2 regions of the Halanaerobium sp. ST460_2HS_T2 genome follow, and region 2 is predicted to be linked to the other one. Evidence: riboswitches for the same ligand, from Rfam matches in the RefSeq annotation. Region 2 holds a riboswitch; the other holds the start of a gene.
The links. A riboswitch is a leader RNA that binds a small molecule or an ion and turns the genes downstream of it on or off. The one in region 2 is predicted to bind FMN.

Region 1: it holds a riboswitch for FMN, as region 2 does, so the genes downstream of both, ribD (bifunctional diaminohydroxyphosphoribosylaminopyrimidine deaminase/5-amino-6-(5-phosphoribosylamino)uracil reductase RibD) here and DFR80_RS01490 (ECF transporter S component) in region 2, are expected to answer to the same signal.

Annotation. Positions count from the first base shown of each region.
Region 1 is NZ_QPJF01000018.1:33,307-45,542, reverse strand. Features, by position in the region: gene DFR80_RS09710 (hypothetical protein) at 1-1,355, shown strand, start outside; FMN riboswitch at 1,410-1,526, shown strand; gene ribD (bifunctional diaminohydroxyphosphoribosylaminopyrimidine deaminase/5-amino-6-(5-phosphoribosylamino)uracil reductase RibD) at 1,741-2,895, shown strand; gene ribE (riboflavin synthase) at 2,931-3,584, shown strand; gene DFR80_RS09695 (bifunctional 3,4-dihydroxy-2-butanone-4-phosphate synthase/GTP cyclohydrolase II) at 3,679-4,869, shown strand; gene ribE (6,7-dimethyl-8-ribityllumazine synthase) at 4,924-5,388, shown strand; gene DFR80_RS09685 (bifunctional diguanylate cyclase/phosphodiesterase) at 5,594-7,321, shown strand; gene DFR80_RS09680 (phosphomannomutase/phosphoglucomutase) at 7,429-8,955, shown strand; gene DFR80_RS09675 (aldo/keto reductase) at 9,030-9,986, shown strand; gene DFR80_RS09670 (GerW family sporulation protein) at 10,064-10,435, opposite strand; gene DFR80_RS09665 (hypothetical protein) at 10,441-11,136, opposite strand; gene thrC (threonine synthase) at 11,364-12,236, shown strand, end outside.
Region 2 is NZ_QPJF01000002.1:6,505-18,740, reverse strand. Features, by position in the region: gene yfmH (EF-P 5-aminopentanol modification-associated protein YfmH) at 1-1,269, shown strand, start outside; gene DFR80_RS01525 (MFS transporter) at 1,275-2,417, shown strand; gene queG (tRNA epoxyqueuosine(34) reductase QueG) at 2,407-3,492, shown strand; gene DFR80_RS01515 (nucleoside kinase) at 3,494-5,143, shown strand; gene DFR80_RS01510 (hypothetical protein) at 5,102-5,701, opposite strand; gene nth (endonuclease III) at 5,870-6,511, shown strand; gene DFR80_RS01500 (PhoH family protein) at 6,664-7,974, shown strand; gene DFR80_RS01495 (SpoIID/LytB domain-containing protein) at 7,992-10,085, shown strand; FMN riboswitch at 10,176-10,297, shown strand; gene DFR80_RS01490 (ECF transporter S component) at 10,384-10,929, shown strand; gene DFR80_RS01485 (MBL fold metallo-hydrolase) at 10,990-11,748, shown strand; gene trmL (tRNA (uridine(34)/cytosine(34)/5-carboxymethylaminomethyluridine(34)-2'-O)-methyltransferase TrmL) at 11,840-12,236, shown strand, end outside.

The DNA of each region.
Region 1 (12,236 bases), on a different contig from region 2:
TATTACTACTTTTAATTGCGGCAGGAGTATTTTCTTTAAATTATTTTTTAGGTCACAGACTGACCAGTGATTTGGAGAATGAGATTGAAGAGATTGCTGCAGAAAATAACTATCAGCTCCGCTACTTAAGTATTAAATCTAATCCTCTTTTAAGAAGGGTGGATATTGATACTCTGAGTTTATTAAAAAATAATGAGCAAAGCTATGAAATTAACGGAGCAAAAATAGAATTTAGCTGGCAGCAAATATTTAATTATATAAAAGAAAGAGAATTTTTGACAAAAAAAGATATTAAAGCTGACATAGATAAGTTTAGTTTTTATGACCTACAGCGGAATAACCACTTTGACTTTTTTAATACTGAACTCAGCTATCAGGGGGGGTTTAACTCTGAAGATTTAAAAAAACCGCTGGAACTTATAAAAAATGATCATAAGTTGACAGTTTTAAGTGAAGAATTAAATTATGATTATCCTTTTTATCGTAGTTATGGAATTGATAAAAACAACTGGGAACAAATTTCTACTTTTAACAATTTTGCTTTTGCAGCAGATTATCAGAGTCAGAACAATAGGCTGCTGATAAATGATTTTATGCTTAAAAATGAGTTTATTGATTATGAGCTTAATTTTGAGACTGTTATCGAAAGAAGACTAAATGATACTGGTGCCACCAATCTTGAAACCAAGGCAGAAGACAGTAAAAATCAAAGAGCAGAAGATACTTCAAATAAAACAGCAGCTGATTTTGAGGAAATTGTTATTTACAGTGATAAAGCAGAAAAAATTGTCCTCCAGGAATTAAAAAGCAATTATAGTCTTGCTCTAAATGGCGAGTTTTTAAATATTTCTAAAAATGATTTTTTTAATAAATTTTCGTTTACGGAGCTAAATCTAGATTCTGATTTTGAAATGTATTTAAACTCTAAAAACAGCAGTTATCAGTTCCAGAAATTTGATCTGGATTTTGATTTGAGTGATTTTAAGCTGGGTCTGCAGGAAAATTTAAGTCAAAGAGTTAATGAAAGCAGTTTTGGTATTTTAGCTCAGAACAAACAATTTCAGCTCAATATTGATTCCCTGAATTATCAACAGAATTACAGTCATCCTCAGGGTAAAAGTCAATTAAACTTAAAATCAAATTTAATTGATGCCGATTTAAATGCTGAATTTAATTTGAATAATGAAATTCCATATATTAGTAATTCGCTGCTTAAATTCAAGTCCAAAAATCAATCTGTAGAACAGTTACTGCTTTTTGCCCAACTTTTATATGGAGATAGTTTTAAACAGGATGATGAAGGTTATTATTATATTGAAAGCTGGGGAAGCCTGGATAATTTGAAGTTTGAATAAAGTTTAACTTTACAACTCAACTTTAAAATGCTAAAATATAAATAGAAAATTGAATATAACTAACGAGGATGGGTGAAATTCCCTACCGGTGGTAAAAGTCCACAAGTCCATTTGGGATTGATCTGATGAAATGCAGAACCGACAGTAAAGTCTGGAAGGGAGTTAGATTATAAATTTATTAATCTAATTTATTTTGTTTAATAATGGGCAAATTTGTTCATTAGTGGGCAAAATTATATTTTGATAAATTTAGTTTAGGTATTTTTGATTATTAAGTCCTTCCAGTACTGGAGGGACTTTTTCTTTTTTAAAGGATGTTTATTAGAAAGAAAAGATTAATAATAACTACTGAAATGAAAAAATTTTAGAAGACTGGAGGTATAAAATGCAAGATTTTTCGATTGATGATCAAAAATACATGGCAAGAGCTTTAAATCTTGCCCGGCAGGGAGAGGGTAGCACTTCGCCCAATCCTATGGTAGGTGCTGTTGTGGTTAAAAATGGAGAAATTATTGGTGAGGGTTTTCATCATAAATATGGTGGTCCTCATGCTGAAGTTTATGCACTTCAAGCTGCAGGAGGTGCAGCAGCCGGAGCAGATATCTATGTCACTCTGGAACCCTGCAGTCATTACGGTAAAACACCTCCCTGTGCTCAAAAGCTTATTGATTCAGGGATAAAAAGGGCTGTAATTGCCATGATTGATCCCAATCCTGAAGTTGCTGGTAGAGGAATAAAAATGTTAAGAGAAGCAGGAATTAAAGTTGAAGTAGGACTATTAGAAGAGAAAGCTCAAAGACTAAATGAAAGTTTTTTGAAATATATTCAAAGTGACTATCCTTTTGTTTATTTAAAAAAAGCTCAGACTCTTGATGGTTATATAGCAAGCAGTACTGGAGATTCCAAATGGATCACTAATTCCAGAGCCAGACTGGAAGGTCACCGACTAAGGCATCGAGTCGATGCAATTATGGTTGGAATTGGGACAGTTCTGGCTGATAATCCTTCTTTAACTGCCAGACTGGAGGCAAAGAATGGAATTGATCCACTTAGAATAATCCTGGATCCAATGCTTGATATTCCAATGGATGCCCGAGTTATCAACCAGAAATCTAGAGCAGATACTTTAATTATCTGTGCCGAAAATTTTCCTCCTGCCAGAGCTGTCGAGGCTCTTGAAAAAAAAGAAATTTTAGCCCAAAAAGAGAAAGTCCAGGTAATGAGTTTTAAAACCGGAGCTGATAATTATTTTAGACTCAAAGATCTCTTGCAAACTCTGCATGACCATAATATTAGCAGTATTTTAGTTGAAGGAGGAGCCAGATTGAGTCATACTTTTCTAAAAGAAAAGCTGGTGGATAAATTTTATTATTTTATTGCTCCCAAAATTTATGGAGGCAGTGATGGAATTGCTGCCTTTTGGGGCAGTGGCCCAAAAATGATGGCAGATGCAGTAGAGCTTAAGATAATTGAACAGAAAAATTTGGGAGATAATCTATTATTTATAGCCGAAAAGATGCACGATCAGAAGGAAAACTAATTATGGTTAATCTCATTTAACGGGAGGTGTAACTATTGTTTACTGGAATCATTCAGGAAAAAGGATATTTTTTGCGCAGATTTAAAGGCAGTGGCAGCTATCAGCTGGAAATTAAGGCAGATAAAGTTTTAAATAATATTAAAAAAGGGGATAGCATTGCTGTTAATGGTGTCTGCCTGACAGTTGTTGATTTTGGTCAGGATTATTTTAGAGCGGATGTTATGCCGGAGACTCTTAAGGCTACTAATTTAGGTGATTTAAAACAGTCTGAAGCTGTAAATTTAGAACAATCTTTAAAACCGGATGACTTTATTGGTGGTCATTTTGTTACCGGTCATGTCGACAGTACTGCTGCTGTCAGATCAATAAAAAGTGAAGCTAATGCAAAAATTATCAATCTGCAAGTTAATGAGCAGCTTGAAAAATTTATTGTAGATAAAGGTTCTGTGGCTATAAATGGAGTCAGTCTGACAGTGATGGAGATCAAAAGTGGTATTTTAAAAATTTCGCTAATCCCGGAAAGTTGGTCTCAGACAAATCTCTCTCAGCTGGATCCAGGTGACAGTGTCAATATTGAAACAGATATGCTGGGAAAATATGTTTATAAATTGCTTGGAAATATCAGCAATCAAAAAGATGAAAAGTCAAAAATATCAGCAGAATTCTTAGCTGAAAATGGTTTTTTCTAATTTTTAAAATTATCAATAAAACAATTAATCTTTATAGAAATAGTAAAAGCATAGAAATAATAAAAGCAAATATTTGTCCGAAAGGAGAATTGAAATGGATAAAATAGAGGCTGCAGTAGAAGATATTAAGGCTGGTAAAATGGTAGTGGTAGTTGACGATGAAGACCGAGAAAATGAGGGTGATTTATTAATGGCAGCAGAGAAAGTTGATAAAGAGGCCATTAATTTTATGATCAAAGAAGCCAGGGGCTTAGTCTGTACTCCATTGGAAAAAGAGACAGTTGATAGCCTTGGTTTACCAATGATGGTAGAAAATAATACCGAAACACACGGTACTGCTTTTACAGTTTCTGTTGATCATAAAGATGTTACAACAGGCATTTCACCTCAGGAAAGAGCCCATACAATTCAGCAGCTTGTCAGATCCAGTGTAAAAGCAGATGATTTTATGCGTCCGGGCCATGTGTTCCCCTTAATTGCTAAAAAAGGCGGAGTTTTAAGAAGAGCCGGTCACACTGAAGCAGCAGTTGATCTGGCCAGACTGGCAGGGTTAAAGCCTGCAGGTGTAATCTGTGAGATTATCAAGGAAGATGGAGAGATGGGGCGTCTGCCTTATCTAAAGAAATTTGCTAAAAAACATAATTTAAAGTTAATTTCCATTGAAGACTTAATTAAATATAGAAAAGAAAAAGATAAGCTAATTGAAATGGCCGCTGAAGCCAAACTGCCCACAGACTTTGGTGAATTCAGAATCAAAGTATTTACTACCAGAGTTGATGATAAAGAGCATATTGCAATTATTAAAGGTGATATAAGAAATAAAAAAAATGTTCTGGTTCGAGTACATTCTCAGTGTATTACAGGAGATATCTTTGCTTCCAGAAGGTGCGACTGTGGTGAACAGCTGGCAGCAGCCTTAAAGTTAATTGAAACGGAAGGTAGAGGAGTTGTATTATATATGAGGCAGGAAGGACGCGGTATTGGACTTGCCAATAAAATTAAAGCCTATCAACTTCAAGATCAGGGGATGGATACTGTAGAAGCCAATGTGGCTCTCGGCTTTGACCCGGATTTAAGAGATTATGGTATCGGAGCTCAGATTCTTTCTGAACTGGGACTTTCAACTATCCGTCTGCTGACAAATAATCCAACTAAAATTGTGGGGCTTGAAGGTTATGGTCTCAAAGTAACTGAGAGAGTACCATTAGAAATTGATCCTAACCAAGAAAACGAGTTTTATCTTAAGGTAAAAAAAGATAAGATGGGTCACCTTCTGGATTTATAGGTAATTATTTTACCAATTTAGAAGAAACTATTCACAAAAGGAGAATGATAAAATATGAAAAAATTTGAAGGAAAATTAAATGCGCAGGGAATGAAAACAGCAATTGTTGTTGGCAGATTTAATGAATTTATTTCCGGTAAATTGCTTGAAGGGGCAGTTGATGCTTTAAAAAGACATGGAATTGATGAAAATCATATTGATGTAGCCTGGGTTCCAGGAGCATTTGAAATCCCTCTGACTGCAAAGAAGTTAGCTGCCCGAAAAGATTATGACGGGGTAATTGCACTGGGAGCAGTTATTAGAGGTGAAACTCCTCATTTTGATTATGTAGCAGCAGAGGTTGCAAAAGGAGTTGCTAAGGCGGGACTGGATACAGAAAAACCGGTGATTTTTGGTGTGCTGACAACAGATACAATTGAGCAGGCGATTTCTCGAGCAGGTACGAAAGCCGGCAATAAAGGTTATGATGCAGCAGTTTCTTTGATCGAAATGGTTAATTTATTTAAGGAAATTGATTAATATCCTGTAATTTGTTAAATTTATAGACTGAAAAAGTTTGTAATATAATATTTTTAGTTTTATCCTCTTTAGAATTTAGTTGTAATATTTTTCTAAAGGGGATTTTTTTATTGGAAAAATTTTATGATTAATTTTTATTGATTTAAAGAGCAGGATTCGATATACTATAACATGTATAATATTAATAATAAAGGTAGGTTAGAAGATGACAAAAAGATCTTTGTGGAGTTTTTTAAAAGATGAAATCAAAGAGATAAAAATCAATAATTATATAAATGATAAACTCCTAATCATTTTAAATGTTTTATATATTTTCTTTGCAATTTTTTTAATACTCAGTAATTCTATAAATTTAAACAATTTTGCACTTTCTGCAGATACACTGCGGGGAATAATTGTCCAGCTACAAATAATTATATTACTTTATTTAACCTTTAATTTTGCTGCGGGAGGTTTTATTTCTGCACTGATTTTAAATGTTTTTTCTGTTTTTTCCTTTGCCACAGTAATGATTATTAAAAAATCAATCTTTCTTTTACCAGCTCTGATCGGGTATTTGACAATCCTGATTATTATGTATTTGATTTTTGATTATCAGCAGGAAATAAATTTAAGAGTCAACCAGTTAAAAAAAGAAAAGAAAAAGCTGCAATATATGGCTTATTATGATAATTTAACAGAAATAGCTAATAGAGAAATGCTAATTGAAAGACTTGACTATCTTTCTTCTATGTCAGAAACTGAAAAAATTAATTATAAATTAATATTTGTGGATTTTAAAAACTTTAAAAAAATTAATGATTCCTGGGGTTATGAAACTGGAGATTATATTTTACAGGAAATAGCTTTTAGACTTCAAAAGTGTCTGGATGAAAATGATCTTCCAGCTCGACTGGGTGGAGACGAATTTGCTGTAATTGTTCAGCGAGAATTGTCCGAAAAAAATTTAAAAAGATATATTAGAAAAATAAAAAGAGAACTTGAAAGACCATACAGATGTGAAGGTAGAGAAATTACTTTAAACAGTAATTTTGGTGTTTCATCTTATCCTAAAGATGGCAAAAACAGTAAAGAAATTATTAGAAGTGCTGATATAGCTATCTATAAGGCTAAAACTAGTATTGATAAAGAAATCGAGTTTTTTGCCAGAAATATGGAAAAAGACGTTGTAGCCGGAGTACAGATGGAAGATTCTCTTAAAAAAGCAATTAAAGATGAAGAATTTCATTTATTATTTCAACCTCAGTATCAAATCGATGGAGAAAAGTTGAGAGGTTTTGAAACATTAATCAGATGGCATTCTCCAGAACAGGGGACAATTAGTCCAGGACGTTTTATTCCGATTGCCGAAAAAACAGGTTTGATTAAAGAGATTGGAGAATGGGTCATAAAAACTTCCATTAATAAATTTAGATCTCTCAATGGTAGATTTAAAGATGAACCGGTTCTCTCAATCAATATTTCTGTTGTTCAGCTAACAGATCCTCATTTTATCGAGCAGATTACAGAAATTATAAGTCAGGAAAAAATTGAAGGATTTAAACTTGAATTTGAAATAACCGAATCACTTTTTATTTCTGATCAGGAATATGTAATTGATGTTTTATATAAATTAAAAGAACTGGGAATTAGTATTGCAATGGATGATTTTGGAACTGGCTATGCTTCTTTGAGTTATTTGCAGCATATTCCACTTGATATTTTAAAGATTGACAAGGTATTTATCGATTTAATTTCTCAAACCCAGGAAAGTGAGAAGATGATGGTCCCTCCAATAATTGAGATGGCTCATCAGTGGGGAATCAGGGTTATTGCGGAAGGTGTGGAAACTGTAGAACAACTTCATTATTTAGAAGACCATAATTGTGATTATTTACAGGGTTTCCTTTTAAATAGACCCTTGAGTGAATATCAGATATCGCGAACTTTTTGATCGTTAATTTTTCTCTTTTGCAGACTTTTTAAGAGCAGATAGGTAGTTAACAAATAAGTTGATCTGACAATCAAGAAAAGAAAAAAAATTAAACTGGAGTGATTATAATGTCAAATATTAACTGGAAAAAATTACTTAGTGGTACTGATGTAAGAGGTAAGGCAATTGCGACCGAAAATGAAGAAGCTAATTTAACTGCAGAGGTGGCAGTGGGAATAGGATTTTCTTTTGTCAGCTGGCTTAAAGATAATTTAGATCAAAAACAGCAGAAGCTTAAAGTAGCAATCGGTCATGACTCCAGGTTGAGTGCCGAAAAGCTTAAAGATGCTCTTGCCTGTGGGATGGAATTGGCGGGAGCCAGAGTTTATAGTACCGGTTTGGCTTCTACTCCTGCAATGTTTATGTCAACTTTATTAGAAGGTCATCAGTATGATGGAGCAATAATGATTACAGCCAGCCATTTGCCCTATGATAAAAATGGATTTAAGTTTTTTACTCGTAAGGGAGGGTTGGAAAAAGAAAATGTTATTGAAATTCTTAACCTGGCAGCTGAGAGAGAAAGTGAATTTTTAAACAGTAAAGCTACAAATCCTGAAGAAATAAATGAAATTGATTTAATATCTGATTATGCTGAACATATAAAAAGTATTATTCGCAAAAATCTAAGCCCGAAGGTTGACCAAAAACAACCCCTTGCTGATTTTAAAATTGTAGTGGATGCAGGAAATGGTTCGGGTGGATTTTTTACTGACAAAATTCTTAAAAGTCTGGGTGCGGATACTGAAGGTAGTAAATTTTTGGAACCTGATGGTAATTTTCCTAATCATGCGCCTAATCCTGAAGATAAAGAGGCAATGCATTCAATTCAGCAGACTGTGCTTGCAAATGAAGCTGATTTAGGAATTATTTTTGATACTGATGTTGATAGAGCAGCGGTAGTAGACAGCAGTGGTCAGGAAATCAACCGGAATAAATTAATAGCACTGGCTGCAGCTATAGTTTTAGAAAAAAATCCAGGTGCAACTATTGTTACCGACTCTGTAACTTCAGTTGGTCTTAAAGATTTTATTGAAAATAAGCTGGGAGGAGTTCACCACCGCTTTAAGAGGGGATATAAAAATGTGATTAATGAAGCCAAAAGGCTGGAAAGTGAAGGTATTAAGGCACCACTTGCTATAGAAACTTCCGGTCATGCAGCTTTTAAAGAAAATTATTTTCTTGATGATGGTGCCTATCTGGTAGCAAAAGTTCTGATTAAAATGGCTAATTTAAAAGCGGAAGAAAGCAGAAAGATCGGGGATCTTATTTCAGAGCTTAGTGAAGCAGAAATTAAAGAGGAATATAGAATGACAATCCAACTTGATGATTTTAAGGAATATGGACAGCAGATTCTTAGAGATTTAAAAGATTACATTCAGGATATAGATAACTGGGTAATCGCACCTAAAAACTATCAGGGGGTTAGAGTAAACTGTGGTGATAATGACTGGTTTTTATTGAGAATGTCACTGCATGATCCGGTTTTAGTTTTAAATGTTGAATGTGATAAAAAAGAAAGTCTGGATTATATTTTAGAAAAACTAAAGGTATTTTTGGATAATTACAGCAGTGTGAATGCTGAAACTTTAAAATAATGTCTTTAAAAGTCAATTATTTATTAGTTTAAAATTTAATAGCTTGTAATCAAGATTTTAAGAGGAGGTAAATAATGAAATACAGATATCTTGGAAACTCTAATTTGAAAGTTTCTGCAGTTGGTCTGGGAACCTGGGCTTATGGTAATGACACATTTGGTAAAGTTGAAGATCAGCAGTCGATTAAAGCCATCCGAGCTGCTGTGGAAGCGGGAATTACTTTGATTGATACTGCTCCAGCTTATGGGGCAGGACACGCTGAAAAAGTTGTTGGGAGAGCAATTGAGGGAATAAGAGATAAAGTAGTTATTGCCACAAAGTGCGGAACTCATCGTGATGGCTCAAAATATGTTAGAGATTTAAGTCCAAAAAGAATCAGAAAAGAAATGGAAGCTTCATTGACAAGATTAAATGTTGAACAGATTGATCTTTATCAGATTCACTGGCCGGATCCAGATACTCCTTTAGAAGAAAGTGTTGAAGAACTTTTAAAGTTAAAAAAGGAAGGTAAATTTAAGTATCTGGGTGTCTGTAATTTTGGAATAGAATTGATTGAAGATATTTCTGAAATGACTGATATAATATCACTGCAGCCACAGTACTCGCTTTTAAAAAGGGATGTTGAAGCAGAGATATTACCCTATTTAGTTGAAAATAATTTTGGTTCCTTGAGTTATGGAACTCTTGGGGGCGGTATATTAAGCGGAAAATATCAAGAAAGACCGGAGTTTGAAGATGAAAAAGATAACAGAGCTGGATTTTATCCCTTTTTTAGAGAAGAAAACTGGCCTCAGACTCGAAGTTTAATCAGTTTACTTGAAGAAATTGCTGCTGCTCACAATCAATCTCCTGCTCAGGTAGCAATTAACTGGGCAATTAATAGAGCTGGAATAACTACAGCCTTAGTTGGAGCAAAAACTGAAAAGCAGGCCCGAGAAAATGCTGAAGCATCAGATTTTGATTTAACTAAAGCGGAAATGGATGCTCTGGCAGCAGAGTCGGATAATGTCATTAAAAATTTAAATTATTAAGTATTTTAAAGTCCTGAGTTAATTAACTCAGGACTTTAATACAGTTTAATACAGTTAGAATAATTATATTTTATAAATTATTCATCTTTTTCAGCTTCTTCCTTTGTGCTTTCTTTTTTCTCTTTAGCTGCTTCAATTTTTTCAATTAAGGAAGGAACTTTTTCTATTAATTTATCAAGTGAATTTTTATTTTTTACGGGCATCATTTCTACTTCACTGCCTCTAATAACCAGGATTGCATCAGGCGAAATCTTACAGCCAACTCCACCTCCACCGCCGCCCGATTTATCTTCTTCCCCAATACCTCCACCAAGACCAAAGGAAGCAGTTATTATTGGAATTAACTTTACTTCTCCTACCTCAATTATTTCTCCAACAACTGTTTCAGTCTTCAAAAAATTATCAAGTTTATCATACATTTTTTCCATAACTTTTTCAGTACTTTGCATCAAAATCACCCTTTCTTAGAATTTGATTGATATAAATGCCAGAAAATTTTAAGACTTTTTAACGAAAAGATAAACTTTAATATGTGGTAGATAATTTCTCCAGGTCTAATTTTACCCCCGATTGAACCATCTGCCTCAAAAATCACCTCCTGCCAGTTAACTTCAACTTTAATATTCGGATAATCAAACACTTCTTTAAAAGTATAGTAGTAGGCCAGGAAAAGACCATTATAGTAGGGATCCTCAAAAGAGAATAATAAATTTAATTTTAAATAATCTGCTTTTAATATTTTAATTATATCCAGTATAAATTTAAACAAATGACTAAAATTTTCTTTATTTATCAATTTATAATCAAAATTTAAAGATGATTTATTTTTTGGTTTTTTTACTTTATCGTTTTTAGAAACGGCTTGTTTAATTTTAGATCCGGGAAATTTTCTGGCTTGTTTTTCTGTTGATTTTCTTTTGCTGTTTTTATTAAGTTTAATTCTCTTTTTAAAATTTAAAATTTCAATTAATAGTATTTGATTTTTTCCTGTACTACTAAATTTAATTTTTATAAATATTAATAAGAGAGAGAGGCTGTAAGTAAATTTTTGTTGATATTTAAAACTAAAGCTGTAGTAGTAGGGAATAATAAGAAGAATCAATAGAAAGAAAATTAAGAATATTATAAATAAAAATAAAATCTGAATCAATTTTTTCCCTCCTTTACACAATAATATTATACATAAAAAAACTTGATTTGTATAGTGATTTTTCTAACATGTTTTGCGGTTAGATGTGATAAAAATCTATTTTTAGTAATTTAATTATTTAAAAAGAAATCTGTTATTTAATAGACATCAACTGTTACTTTCGATATAATAATTTATAGTTATTAAATAATCAGTATTAAGAATAAATTTTAGTGGAGGTAGAGAGTATGGAGTATATTAGTACTAGAGAAAATTACAGAAGTGTGAGTTCAGCAGAAGCCATCAGTCTGGGGATGGTTCCTGAAGGAGGTCTTTTTGTTCCTGAAAAAATACCAGAGTTAAATTTAGATCAAATTCTGGCAAAAAGGGATGCAAATTATCAGGAGCTCGCCAGCTGGGTTTTTGATAAATTTTTAACTGATTTTAGTAAAAAAGAAATTAAAGAAGCTGTTGAGGCCGCTTATAAAGAAGAAAGTTTTCCACCTGCTGCTAAAACACCACTTGTTAAGTTAAATAGTAATACTTTTATTCTGGAGCTCTGGCACGGGCCGACTGCAGCATTTAAGGATATGGCTCTGCAGATCCTGCCCCAGCTGCTGGTCCGCTCAGTTAAAAAATTAGGAGTAAAAAAAGAAATAGTAATTCTGGTTGCAACATCTGGAGACACAGGTAAGGCTGCTCTGGAGGGTTTTAAGGATATTGAAGGAGTAAAAATAATTGTTTTTTATCCTGAGAGTGGTGTCAGCAGAGTCCAGGAAGATCAGATGAAAACAACTGGAGGCAGCAACACAGAAGTAGTTTCTTTAAAAGGTAATTTTGATGACTGTCAGACTGCAGTAAAAAATATTTTTGCAGACCAGGATTTTAAAAAAAAGCTGGAAGCTAATAATTATCAATTTTCTTCAGCTAATTCGATTAACTGGGGTAGACTTTTACCACAAATAGTATATTACTTTAAAGCCTATTTTGATCTTTTAAATAAAACTGAAATTAAGGCTGGCGAAGAAATTAATATTGCTGTTCCAACTGGTAATTTTGGTAATATACTGGCAGCATACTATGCTTATCGGATGGGACTGCCAGTTAATAAATTTATCTGT
Region 2 (12,236 bases):
AACAAAAATATGGATGAGACTCTGGTTAAAGCAAAATTGGATAATGGTTTAAATATTTATATTTTCCCCAAAAAGGATTATGTAAAACAGTATGCGATGCTTTCAGTAGATTTTGGCTCAAATGATATAGATTTTATAGATGTTAAAAATGGACGGAGAAGAAACATGCCGCTTGGGATTGCACATTTTTTGGAGCATCAGCTTTTTGAAGATAAGGAAGAAAGTATATTTGATAAATTTGCTGATCTTGGTGCATCTGCAAATGCGTATACAAATTTTGACAGCACCAATTATCTTTTTTCCAGCAGTAGTAACTTTGAAGATTCACTAATTAATTTAATTGAATTTGTACAGGAACCTTATTTTAGTGATGAAAATGTAAAAAAGGAAAAAGGAATTATAGTTCAGGAAATTAAAATGTATCAGGACAATCCTTATTGGAAGTCTTATTTTAATTTGCTTTCTGCTCTGTATTCAGAACATCCAGTAAAAAATGATATCGCAGGGACAGAAGAGAGTGTAATGTCAATTACACCTGAAGACTTATATATCTGTTATTATAATTTTTATCTTCCATCTAATATGGATTTGATATTAATTGGTGATCTTGATCCACAGCGGATTATAAATCTAATTAGAGGTAATCAGGCTCGAAAGCATTTTCCTCATTTTAAAAACCCAGTTCGAATTATTAAAGAGGAACCAGAAAAAGTAGCTAAAAAACTTGTCAAAGAAAAGATGAATATATCAAGACCAATGGTACAAATTGCTTTTAAAGATCCAGTGAAAAATGAAGAGCCAACTCAGATAATAAAAAAAGAATATATTGTTAACCTGCTCCTGGATATAGTTTTTGGTCGCAGCAGTAAAAATTATAATCAGCTTTATGATCAGGGAATAATCGATAATAGTTTTTCCTGTACCTATCATAAAAAACCTGATTATGCTTATGTGCATCTGCATGGAGAGAGTAATAAGCCTGATCAGATGCGCAGAAAAATAAAAGAAAAACTTGTGGATATTGATCATGATGAAATCTCTGAAAATTTTCAGAGAATCAAAAGAAAATATCAGGGAAGTTTTATTAGATTGTTTAATAATTTTAACCATCTGGCAGCTGAATTTATAAATTATAGAAGGCTGGGAATTGACATTTTTGAGCTGGCTGCAATAATTGAAAATATCGATCTGGAAGAATTAATAGCCTATTCAGATAAGATATTTAATAAGGATTTAATGGTTGAATCGATTATTTTGAATGAGGACTGATTTGTTTGACTTTTAAGCTTTATAACTTTATATTTTATATCACTATGGCTGCATTTGGATATTTTAATATTTATTTTCAGGACACAGGACTTGATTCATTTCAGATAGGTCTTGTTAATGCAATCCCCAGGATATTTGCTCTTTTATTGATGCCTTTCTGGGGATTTTTAACTGATTATTTTCATGAAAATAAAAAAGTTCTGTTTATAACTATGATCGGAACCATGACAACGGTTTTATTGTTTCCTCAAACTGAAACGTTTAAATATTTGATGTTGTTGATGTTTTTTTATACTCTTTTTCAAAATCCTATTATCCCTCTATCTGACAGTCTGCTTTTAGATTATCTAGGGGATGATTCAAGCAACTATGGTAAATTTAGATTGTGGGGTTCTGCAGGTTACATGCTTTCTGTGTCTCTACTGGGGTATTTTTTGGAAAGTACTTCTTCAGTTAATTTGTTTTATGTTTATGCAGCTGTTTTAGTTCTTTCTATATTTTTACTCATTTTTTTACCAAAAAGTAAAAGAGAGATTGAAGTATTAAATCCGGGGGATTTCAAAAAAATATTTAAGAAAAAAAGGCTTCTCTATTTTTTGTTTTTTGTATTTATTCTCCAGACAGCAATGAATGCCAATTATAGCTATTTTCCGCTTTACATTGTTGATCATGGAGGGGGAGAATTTTTACTGGGAATTGCCCTTACATTTTCCTCTGCCAGTGAGATTCTTGCTTTTTTCTTTTCTGATAAAATAATTAAAAACAATAAATTTAGTAAAATTATTGCAGTGATTAGTGCAGGGTTTATTGTTCGCTGGCTTTTGCTTTCGTTTTTTCCTTATAATTTGATGATTTTATTATCTCAGCTTTTACATAGTATAACTTTTGGCCTCTTTTTTGCGGTTGGAGTAGATTATGTTGATCAAATTAGTGGTGAAAAATTTAGAGCTACTGGACAGAATATTTATGCAGCTGTTTTTATGGGGGTAAGTGCTATTTCAGGCAGTCTGGTTGGTGGCAAAATATATCAGGTTACCGGAGGAGAAAGAATGTATTTTTTCTGGGCTCTGATTTCTGCAGCTGCTGGCACTGTGTACTTTTTATATCTCTTAAGAAAAGAAAGGGAATTGAAAACAAATGCGGATTAATAATTTAGTAAAAGAAACAGCTGCGGAATTAAACATTGATCTCTGTGGTATTACTGATGGTAGTGATCTTAATGATGAAAGGAAAAAATTAAAAAAAAGAATCCAGACTAAATACTGGCCTCAGCCTTTTGCCAGTCAGCAACTTGATCTGCTGACAAAACCATCATTACAGTTTAAAAACTTACAGTCAATCATTGTGATAGCGATGAGTTATAATAATGGAGCTAGTAGTTCCTTTTTATCTAATTATGTTACGGTAAAAGATTATCACAATTTTCTGCAGGAAAAACTCGAAAAAATGGCTTCTGTACTGCAGAATAAGTTAAAAAAGAAGTTTGATTATAAAATATTTGTTGATACAGCCCCATTTCTAGAGAGAGCACTGGCCAAAAGAGCTGGAATTGGTTTTATTGGTAAAAATTCAATGCTGATCAATCCTAAATTTGGTTCTTATCTTTTTTTAGGAGAGTTATTTACAGATCTGGAAATCAAAAAAGATCAACCACTTAATCTTGACTGTGGAGAATGCCAGATTTGTATTAAAAACTGTGAGGGTAAAGCTCTAAAAGATGAATATTTGTTGGATGGTGAAGTTTGTATTTCATATTTAACACAAAAAAAAGGGATTTTATCTGCAGCTGAAATCAACAAGATAGGCACCCATGTCTGGGGATGTGATGCCTGTCAAAATAAGTGTCCTTATAATATTAATAAAACAGAAAATTCAGAGCCGGAATTGAACTTTTTTAATAAAAATTTAGAATACTTCTTAGAACTGGATAGAAAAGTTCCTCCTTCTGAACTTAAAAATACTGCTATTATGTGGCGGGGAAGTAGAATTTTACAGAGAAATGCACTTATTGCTGTTTATAATTTAGGTGAAGAAAGATATTTTGAAGCAGTTAAAAGAAAATTAAAAGATAATTCGCCTATAATTCGCTATTACTCTGTATTGGCTCTGCTTGAGCTCAATTATCAGAGGGCAAAAAAACCTGTAGAGCAGGCAATAAAAAATGAAAAGAACAGCAGATATAAAAAAGAGATGTTAAAGCTTTTGGAGCAGAAAGGAGAATAGAATGAATATTAATTTAGACGGAGAAAATTTAAAAATAATTGAAAAAAGCTCAATTAAAGAAATAATAGCAGAAAGTAAAATTAAAAATCAAAGAGATGTAATGGCTGTAATTATAGAAAATGAAGTTTATGATCTTAATGAAGAACTGGATCGAGATGTAGAAATTAAAACTGTTAAAATTCATTCGGAGTTAGGCAACAGAATTTATAGAAGAAGCCTTTATCTTGTTCTGGCCAGAGCAGTTTATGAGCTCTTTCCGGATTCTATTTTGAAAATTGAAATTTCTATTAGCAATGGTATTTACTGTGAGCTTGAAAATAAAAGTAGTTTGAGTAAAAATGATCTAAATAAAATAAAAAATAAAATGCAGGAAATTATTGCAGCTGATTATAAAATTCAGAAACACAGATTAAAAAAATCGGAAGTTCTGGAAATCATTAAAAATGAAAATTGTTCTTTTAGAAGTGAGCTGATAGAACAGCAGGATAAAGATTATTATACTCTCTATGAACTTGATGGCTACTATGATTATTTTTATTATAATATGGTACCATCTACTTCCTATCTGAAAGAATTTGATCTTCATTTAAGAATACCTGGATTTGTTTTATTGTTCCCTAAATTTTTCAGTAGCAAAAAAGTACCTAAATTTATTGAACAGCCAAAACTGGCAAATATTTTTTTAGAATATGAGCGTTTGGGGAAGATTCTTGGAGTTAATAATGTGGTAGAATTGAATCGTTTGATTGAAAACAAGGAATACAATGAGTTAATTAGAATAGCAGAAGCCCTGCATGAGAAGAAAATAGCTGAAATTGCAGATAGAATAAAAAGTGGTATGCCAAGAAATAAAATTATTTTAATTGCCGGTCCTACTTCTTCGGGTAAAACTACATTTACTCATCGGCTGTCAACTCAGCTTAAGATTAACGGTTTAAGACCGGTTCAGATTTCAGTTGATGATTATTTTGTAGATCGTGAAAATACTCCTCTTGATAATAATGGGGAGCCTGATTTTGAATCAATAAAGGCAATAAATTTAGATCTTTTTAATGAGCATCTTTTAAAATTAATTCAGGGAGAAACAGTTGAACTTCCCAGGTTTAATTTTGAAAAAGGTATTCGGGAAAAGAGTGGTAAATTTCTCAAGCTTGGTGATGATCAGCCAATATTAATTGAAGGAATTCATGGTTTAAATGATAAGATGACAGAGGTTATACCTCAGGATTTGAAATTCAAAATATATATTAGTGCCTTAACTCAGCTTAATATTGACTGTCACAACAGAATTCCAACAACTGATACCCGGCTAATTCGCAGAATTGTTAGAGATAATCAGTATCGCGGCCTGGCGGCTTCTGAAACGCTAAATTTATGGAAGAGCGTGCGTCGGGGAGAAGAAAAAAATATCTTTCCTTTTCAGGAAAATGCTGATGTAATGTTTAACTCAGCTCTAATTTATGAACTTTCAGTACTTAAAAATTATGTTGAGCCACTCTTAAAACAGATTGATAAAACAAACAAAAACTATTACCAGGCACAGCGGCTGCTCGAAATTTTGAGTAATTTTAAAGCTATACCTGATAATGAGGTTCCTTTTACTTCGATTTTAAGAGAGTTTACCGGTATGAGTGTTTTTAGAGAAGAATAAATCAAGATTAGCTTTTATTTCATCCCAGTCTTTAACCTTTGTTATCTGTTCATTACCTTCAAAATCATGATTATGATATTTACTGACTAGAATTACCGGGATATTTCTGGCTGCAATTTCCAGAGCATTTTCTTTTTTGTCATCTATAAATAGAGAGATATCTTTTTCTACAGCCAGAGGTGCTTTTTGGTCCTCATGGTGTAGTTCGTGATAAGGGATATTGTTTTCTTTTAACCAGCTTTCTGTTATAGAACGGTGTTCCTCACTTCTGGCTGTTATTAAAATTAGCCGATGTCCTTTGACATAAAGCTCTTTAAGTATTTCTCTTGCTCTGGCGACAGCTTTTACGTTAATATAAATCTCTTCAATTTTTTCCTGAATAAATTCATTTAATTCCTGATCATTGATTGCAAAAGCTTCGCGAAGATCATAGGTATATTCCTTTAAAGTGATTTCCCGATCAAAAAATTCATTCATTTTTTGCTGCCAGATGCTGTTATGATCGGGTCCTTCATCAGTCAGAACTCCATCGATATCTATGCCAAAATTATATTTCATTTTTATAACACCTCAAATTATTATATTCTATCTTTAATTATACTATCATTTTTTTAAAATAATGTCCAGATAGTAGTTTTTATTAGTAATATTTCTTAATTTAACTTTATTTTTTAGACTGAATGAAGTAAAATAGTATTAAGCAATATTATTGTAGGAGGTAATAAATTGACTGAAAAATTAAATAAAGAAGAAAAAGTAGAAAAGCTGATTGAGTTATTCTCAAAGCACTATCCGGAACCAGGTACAGCTTTAAATTTTAGCACTCCATTTGAACTTCTAATTGCAACGATTCTATCAGCTCAGACAACAGATATTCAGGTCAATAAAGTTACTGAAGATCTTTTTGAAAAATACAATACACCTGGATCTATGCTGCAGCTAAGTCAGAAGGAATTAGAAAATAAAATAAACAGTATTGGACTTTTTAGAAATAAGGCGAAATATATTTTAAAAACCTGTAAAATTTTACTTAATGATTTCGAAGGAGAAGTTCCCAAAACGCGAAAAGAACTCATGCAATTAAGTGGGGTTGGACGTAAAACAGCGAATGTAGTTCTGGCAAATGCCTTTTTTAAAGCTGCGTTTCCCGTTGATACACATGTTTTTAGAGTTTCTGCCCGGCTTGGTTTAAGCAGTGGGGAAAATGTTAAACGTACAGAAGAAGAATTAACAGATTTAATTCCTAAAAAATACTGGATTGATTTTCATCACTGGCTAATTGATCACGGTCGTGCTGTTTGTAAAGCTCAAAATCCGGATTGTGAAAACTGTTTTGCTTCTGGAATCTGTTCTTATTATAATAATTAGTTTCATCTTTAACTTAAATTAAAGGGAGATGATAAAATTCTAAAAAGACTAGCAAATATGAACAGGACAATGGTTTAACACCCTGGTAACAGATTTTAAAATTAAAATCAGTAGCTCAGTAAAAAAAATAGAAACTGGAGGGGGAAACAAAAATGAAAAAAATATTTGTTCTGGACACAAATGTACTTTTAAATGACCCTCGTGCTATTTATAGTTTTGAGGATAATGATGTTATTATACCACTGGCTGTTTTAGAGGAAATTGATAATTTAAAGACTAAAAGTTCAGATTTAGGTTTCAATGCACGTGAAAGTTCAAGAATTTTGGAGGAATTGAGAAGCAGAGGCAACTTACATGATGGTGTAGAGCTGGATTCTGGAGGAACTGTTAAAATAGTAATTAACGGGGGCCTTGAACTGCCAGAAGGTTTAAGTTCCAGCAAAATGGACAATAGAATTATTTCGACAGCTATCCATTTGCAAGAGGAAAATTCAGAAAAAAAGGTAGTAATGGTTTCTGATGATATTAATTTGCGTTTAATCTGTGATGCTTATGGGGTAAAAGCAGAGGAGCATAGTTCTACCAAACTGAAAGAAGAAGAAATCTATTCTGGATTTAAAGAAATTAACTGTAGTTCCTCTTTGATTGATAAGTTTTTTCAGGAGGAAAAAATTTCTCCATCCGAATTAAATCAGCTTAATGATTCGCTTTATCCAAATGAATTTGTGCAGCTAACAGCTGATGATAGGAATAAAAACACTGCTCTTGCCAGATTTGATGGTGAAAATTTGGTTACTCTTCGCTATAATAAGAGTCAGCCTGCAAAAATAAGAGCCAGAAATAGAGAACAGCAGCTGGCTTTTGAACTGCTGCTTGATGATCAAATTAAGCTGGTGACTCTGTCGGGTAAGGCTGGTACTGGAAAAACATTATTGGCTATAGCAACCGGACTTTCAAAAGTTGTGGACGAACAGGCTTTTTCTAAATTGTTGGTAGCCAGACCGATTCAGCCGATGGGTAAGGAACTTGGGTTTTTGCCGGGGGATGTTGAGGAAAAAATGGGGCCCTGGATGCAGCCTATTTTTGATAATTTAGATTTTATAGTTCACCGTAATAAGGATGCTCGATTTGCTTATCAAAAATTATTGGACAAAGATTTAATTCAAATTGAGGCGCTAACTTACATTAGAGGTCGATCAGTACCTGACCAGTTTATAGTAATTGATGAGGCTCAAAATTTATCACTGCATGAAGTTAAAACTATTGTAACCAGAGCCGGAGAGGGATCCAAACTAATTTTTACAGGTGACCCATTTCAGATTGATAATCCATATTTAAATTTTCATAAAAATGGTTTAAATTATCTGGCTCATAAGTTTCATGATCAAAAAATTGCCGGTCATGTTATGTTAAAAGAAGGGGAAAGATCAGAACTTGCTGAAATTGCAAGTGATCTTCTTTAAACTAGGAGTTGTATTTAATGAAAAAAGTTTTTAGGTTAATAATAATCTCTGCTCTATTATTGGGAATATTTATTCCAGTAGTTGATCATTTTTATCAGGAGAAAGATAAGGTATCTTTAACTATGGCTCAGGATAGCAGAGATAGAAATATTAGTGAATTACTTAAATTAGCAAAGGAAGCTTATTATGAGGGGAATTACCAGTCTGCTGAAAATCATTACCTGGAGATTATCGAACTTGATCCTTTTAATCTGGAAAGCAGAAGAAATTTAGCTGTTATTTACAATGATCAGAATAAACTTCAAGCAGAAAATAGAACTCTGCTTCAGCTGGCTATTTTAAGTAATCAAAGTCAGGACTATTTGGATCTGGCGGTTAATTTTTACGAAATAAATAATAATCTGGCATCAATTTTTATACTGGAAAATAAAATTAACCTGGACATAGATCAGAAGTCTTTGCTTTTTCAAAAATATTATTATTTAATAAAAAACAATTTAGATTTAAAAAAAATTGAAAAAGCAGAAGAATATTTAATGAAAATCACAAATCTTAAAATAAATCAGTCAGAAATATATCTACTCAGTGCAGAGCTGAATAGATATCAGAATAATTTTAAGCAGGCCTTTGAAAATTATCAGGCAGCCTATCAGGCCAACAGGAGTCAGACTTATTTATTTAAAAATATGGCTGAAATGCTTGAACTTGCTGGAGAAGAAATTGAAGCATATAATTACTGGCAGAGAACTCTTTCTTATGGTTGGTTTAGAGATCTTGCCTATCAAAAAATAAATCAGTATCAGAACAAATATCCTCAGTTAAAGCCAGATGAAGATAAAAAAGATAAACCAGAAGAGATTAATCCTTTTGCTTTAGAGGCTTCCTGGCGAGAAGTGGAAGAAATTAATAATCAGAAAAAAACACAGATGTTGAGAATTGGACTTCAGGAAAATAATAAACATCTTCTTTTTCAATACTCAGCTCCATTTTCTGTTGTTTATGATGGTAAAATTATTTATAGAGGTCAGGCAAAAAAGAACTATTTACTTGAAATCGATGCCGGATCATTATTTATCAGGACTGAAGAGAATAGAGTAAAGCTGGGTAGTTCCAAGCTTGAATATCAGATTTACAGCAGCCAGGAGAATTCATCTTTTTATGTTTATAATATAAGTTATGGTCAGGGTTATTTTTGGCAGGGAAGTGGTAACAGACAGTATAGGGGTAATATGATTATTAGTGGCAAAGGAACAGAATTTACTTTAATTAATCAAATTGAATTAACACCATATTTAATTTCTGTTGTGCCCTCAGAAATTTATGCCAGCTGGCCAATTGAATCATTAAAGGCTCAGGCTGTTGCTGCTCGAAGCTATACGCTGAGTAATCTTGGGCGTCATCGAAGTGATGGTTATGATCTCTGTTCCAGTGTTCACTGTGCAGCCTATAAAGGAATTATGAGTGAAAACCAGCGGACTACAGAGGCTGTTCTGTCCACTGAAGGCGAAAGTGCTGTCTTTGAAGGCCGGGTTATAGAAGCTGTTTTCAGTAGTAACAGTGGTGGTTTTACAGAACGAAGTGATCAGATCTGGTCTGCAGATTTACCCTATTTAAGAGGGGCAAATCAGATGAAGAGTAATGACTATAATTTCCCTCTGGCACCAGTAAAACTGCAGCAGTGGCTTTTTTATACACCTGAATCTTATTCTAAAGATTATGGCAGTAGTAATTATCGCTGGCAGCTAAGAATACCAGCAGAAGTTATTGAATATAGAAGTGAACTTAATAAAATTAAAAAGATTGAAGTTAATCAGAGAGCACAGGGAGGCACTATTACTTCACTAAGTATTTATGGTGATCAGGAAAGCAAAAATTATAGTGTATCTCAAATCAGGAGAGTTCTTGGAGGTTTAAAAAGCAGTCGCTTTTATTTTGACAGTCATTATGATCAGAACGGTTATTTAAAAGAACTTTATGTTTATGGGTCAGGCTGGGGTCATAATCTGGGTCTTGATCAGTCAGCTTCGGCTGGAATGGGAGCTGCAGGCTGGGATTATAGAGAGATTATTAAGCATTTTTACCCGGGAGTAGAAATTAAGCAAGTTGATTGAAGAATGTTATAATAGTGCTAATAATAAACTTTCCGGGACAATTATTTGCTTTTTAAACAAATATTGTTTATAATAATACTGACAAAAAAATATTATCTTCAGGGTCTGGTGAGCGTAATAGCAATTCCAAACCGGTGGTATAGTCCACGAGCTTTAGCTGAACTGGTGAAATTCCAGTACCGACGGTAAAGTCCGGAATAAAGAAGATTAAATAATTAATTAGCCCTGTTTGTTTAAAGGGCTAATTTTTTTTTGAGTAAAGATATGAAGATAAAAAATTAAAAAAAGGAGAGAAAAAATGGATACAAAAAGAATTACAACGATTGCAGTTTTATCAGCTTTTTCTTTAGTTTTAATGCTTTTGGTTCGTTTTCCAATGTTTTTACCATTTTTGATTTATGAACCAGGTGACATACCTATTTTAATCATTTCATTTATGTTTGGGCCAACTGCAGCGCTAGGAGCAACCTTTATCTTATCAATTTTGATGGCTGTATTTACTGGTCTAGGAGGTCCGTTTGGTGCTTTTATGCATTTTTTAGCTACAGGAATTTTTGCAGGGACAGCCGGATATTTTTATCAGAAACATCATAATAAAAGAGGAGCAATTAAAGGGCTTGTAATTGGTTCTATAGCAATGACAGTTGTGATGGCAGCTGCCAATTTAATTTTCAATCCAATATTTTACGGAATTCCCAGAGAACAGGTTTTAAAAATGATGTTACCCGGTATTTTACCATTTAATTTAACTAAAGCTATTATTAATTCTATTGTTACAGTTTTGATTTATAAGAAACTAGCGAATTTCCTGAGAAATAAGGGATTACTTAAACAAATAAATTAGTCAATAGTTTGACAAATACCCCTCTCTTAAGTTAAAATTTTTATGAGAGGGGTTGTTTTTTTGCAGATAACATTTTTAGGAACAGGAACCTCCCACGGGGTACCTGTAATTGCCTGTGATTGTGAGGTCTGTCAGTCTGATAATCCGAAAAATAAAAGAATGCGTACTTCGGTTCATATAAAAAGTGAAGAATATAATTTGTTAATAGATACACCACCGGAAATGAGGCTGGAGTTGATTAATAATAATATCAAAAATGTTGATTCAGTTTTAATGACCCATGCTCATGCCGATCATATTATGGGCTTTGATGATATCAGAGCTTTAAACTGGTTTCAGGGTAAAGAAATGCCTGTTTATGGTGACCATAAAACCTTAAATCATATTAAAAGGATTTTCCCTTATATTTTTTCAGATGAAAACCCTGGTGGAGGGGTACCCCAGGTTATTTTAAAAAAGATAGAGGGAGAAATAAAGTTTATGGATTTAAATGTTAAAGCTGTTCCGATTTATCATGGTGATAATAAAATTCTTGCTTACAGAATTAATAATTTTGCTTATTTAACTGACTGCAGTAAGATTCCGGACAGCTCCTTAAAACTGCTGGAAGGTATTGAATATGCTGCTGTTGATGCGTTGAGATTTGAAAAACATCCAACTCATATGTCTGTTGATCAGGCGGTGGAGTTAATTGACAAATTGAATTTAAAACATGGTTATTTAACTCATATCTCCCACAGACTGGATCATAAAAAGTTAAATGATTATTTGCCTGAAAATATTAGTGCAGCCTATGATGGGTTGATTATTAATATTTAATAGCTAGTAATTAATAGTTAGTAATAACAATATGAGTTTTATAGAAGAAATAACTTTTACTCAACATAATAATTAAAAAATTAATTAGGTGATGATTTTGAATATAGTACTTGTTGAACCTGAAATTCCACAAAACACTGGTAATATTGCTCGCACCTGTGCGGTAACTGATTCTAAACTGCATCTGGTTAGACCTCTTGGTTTTTCAACATCAGATAAATATTTAAAAAGAGCTGGTCTTGATTACTGGGATAAATTAGATATCAGTTATTATGACAATTTAGATAATTTTTTTGAGGTAAACAAAGATGGGCGCTTTTTTTATGCCACTACTAAAGCCGCAAAATCTTATGCTGATTTTGAATATCAGGAAAATGATTATTTTTTATTTGGTAAAGAAACTGCTGGTTTGCCGGAAAAGTTACTAGAAAAAAATCTTGATAAATGTATTAGAATTCCAATGAAGGATAATTTAAGGTCTTTAAATC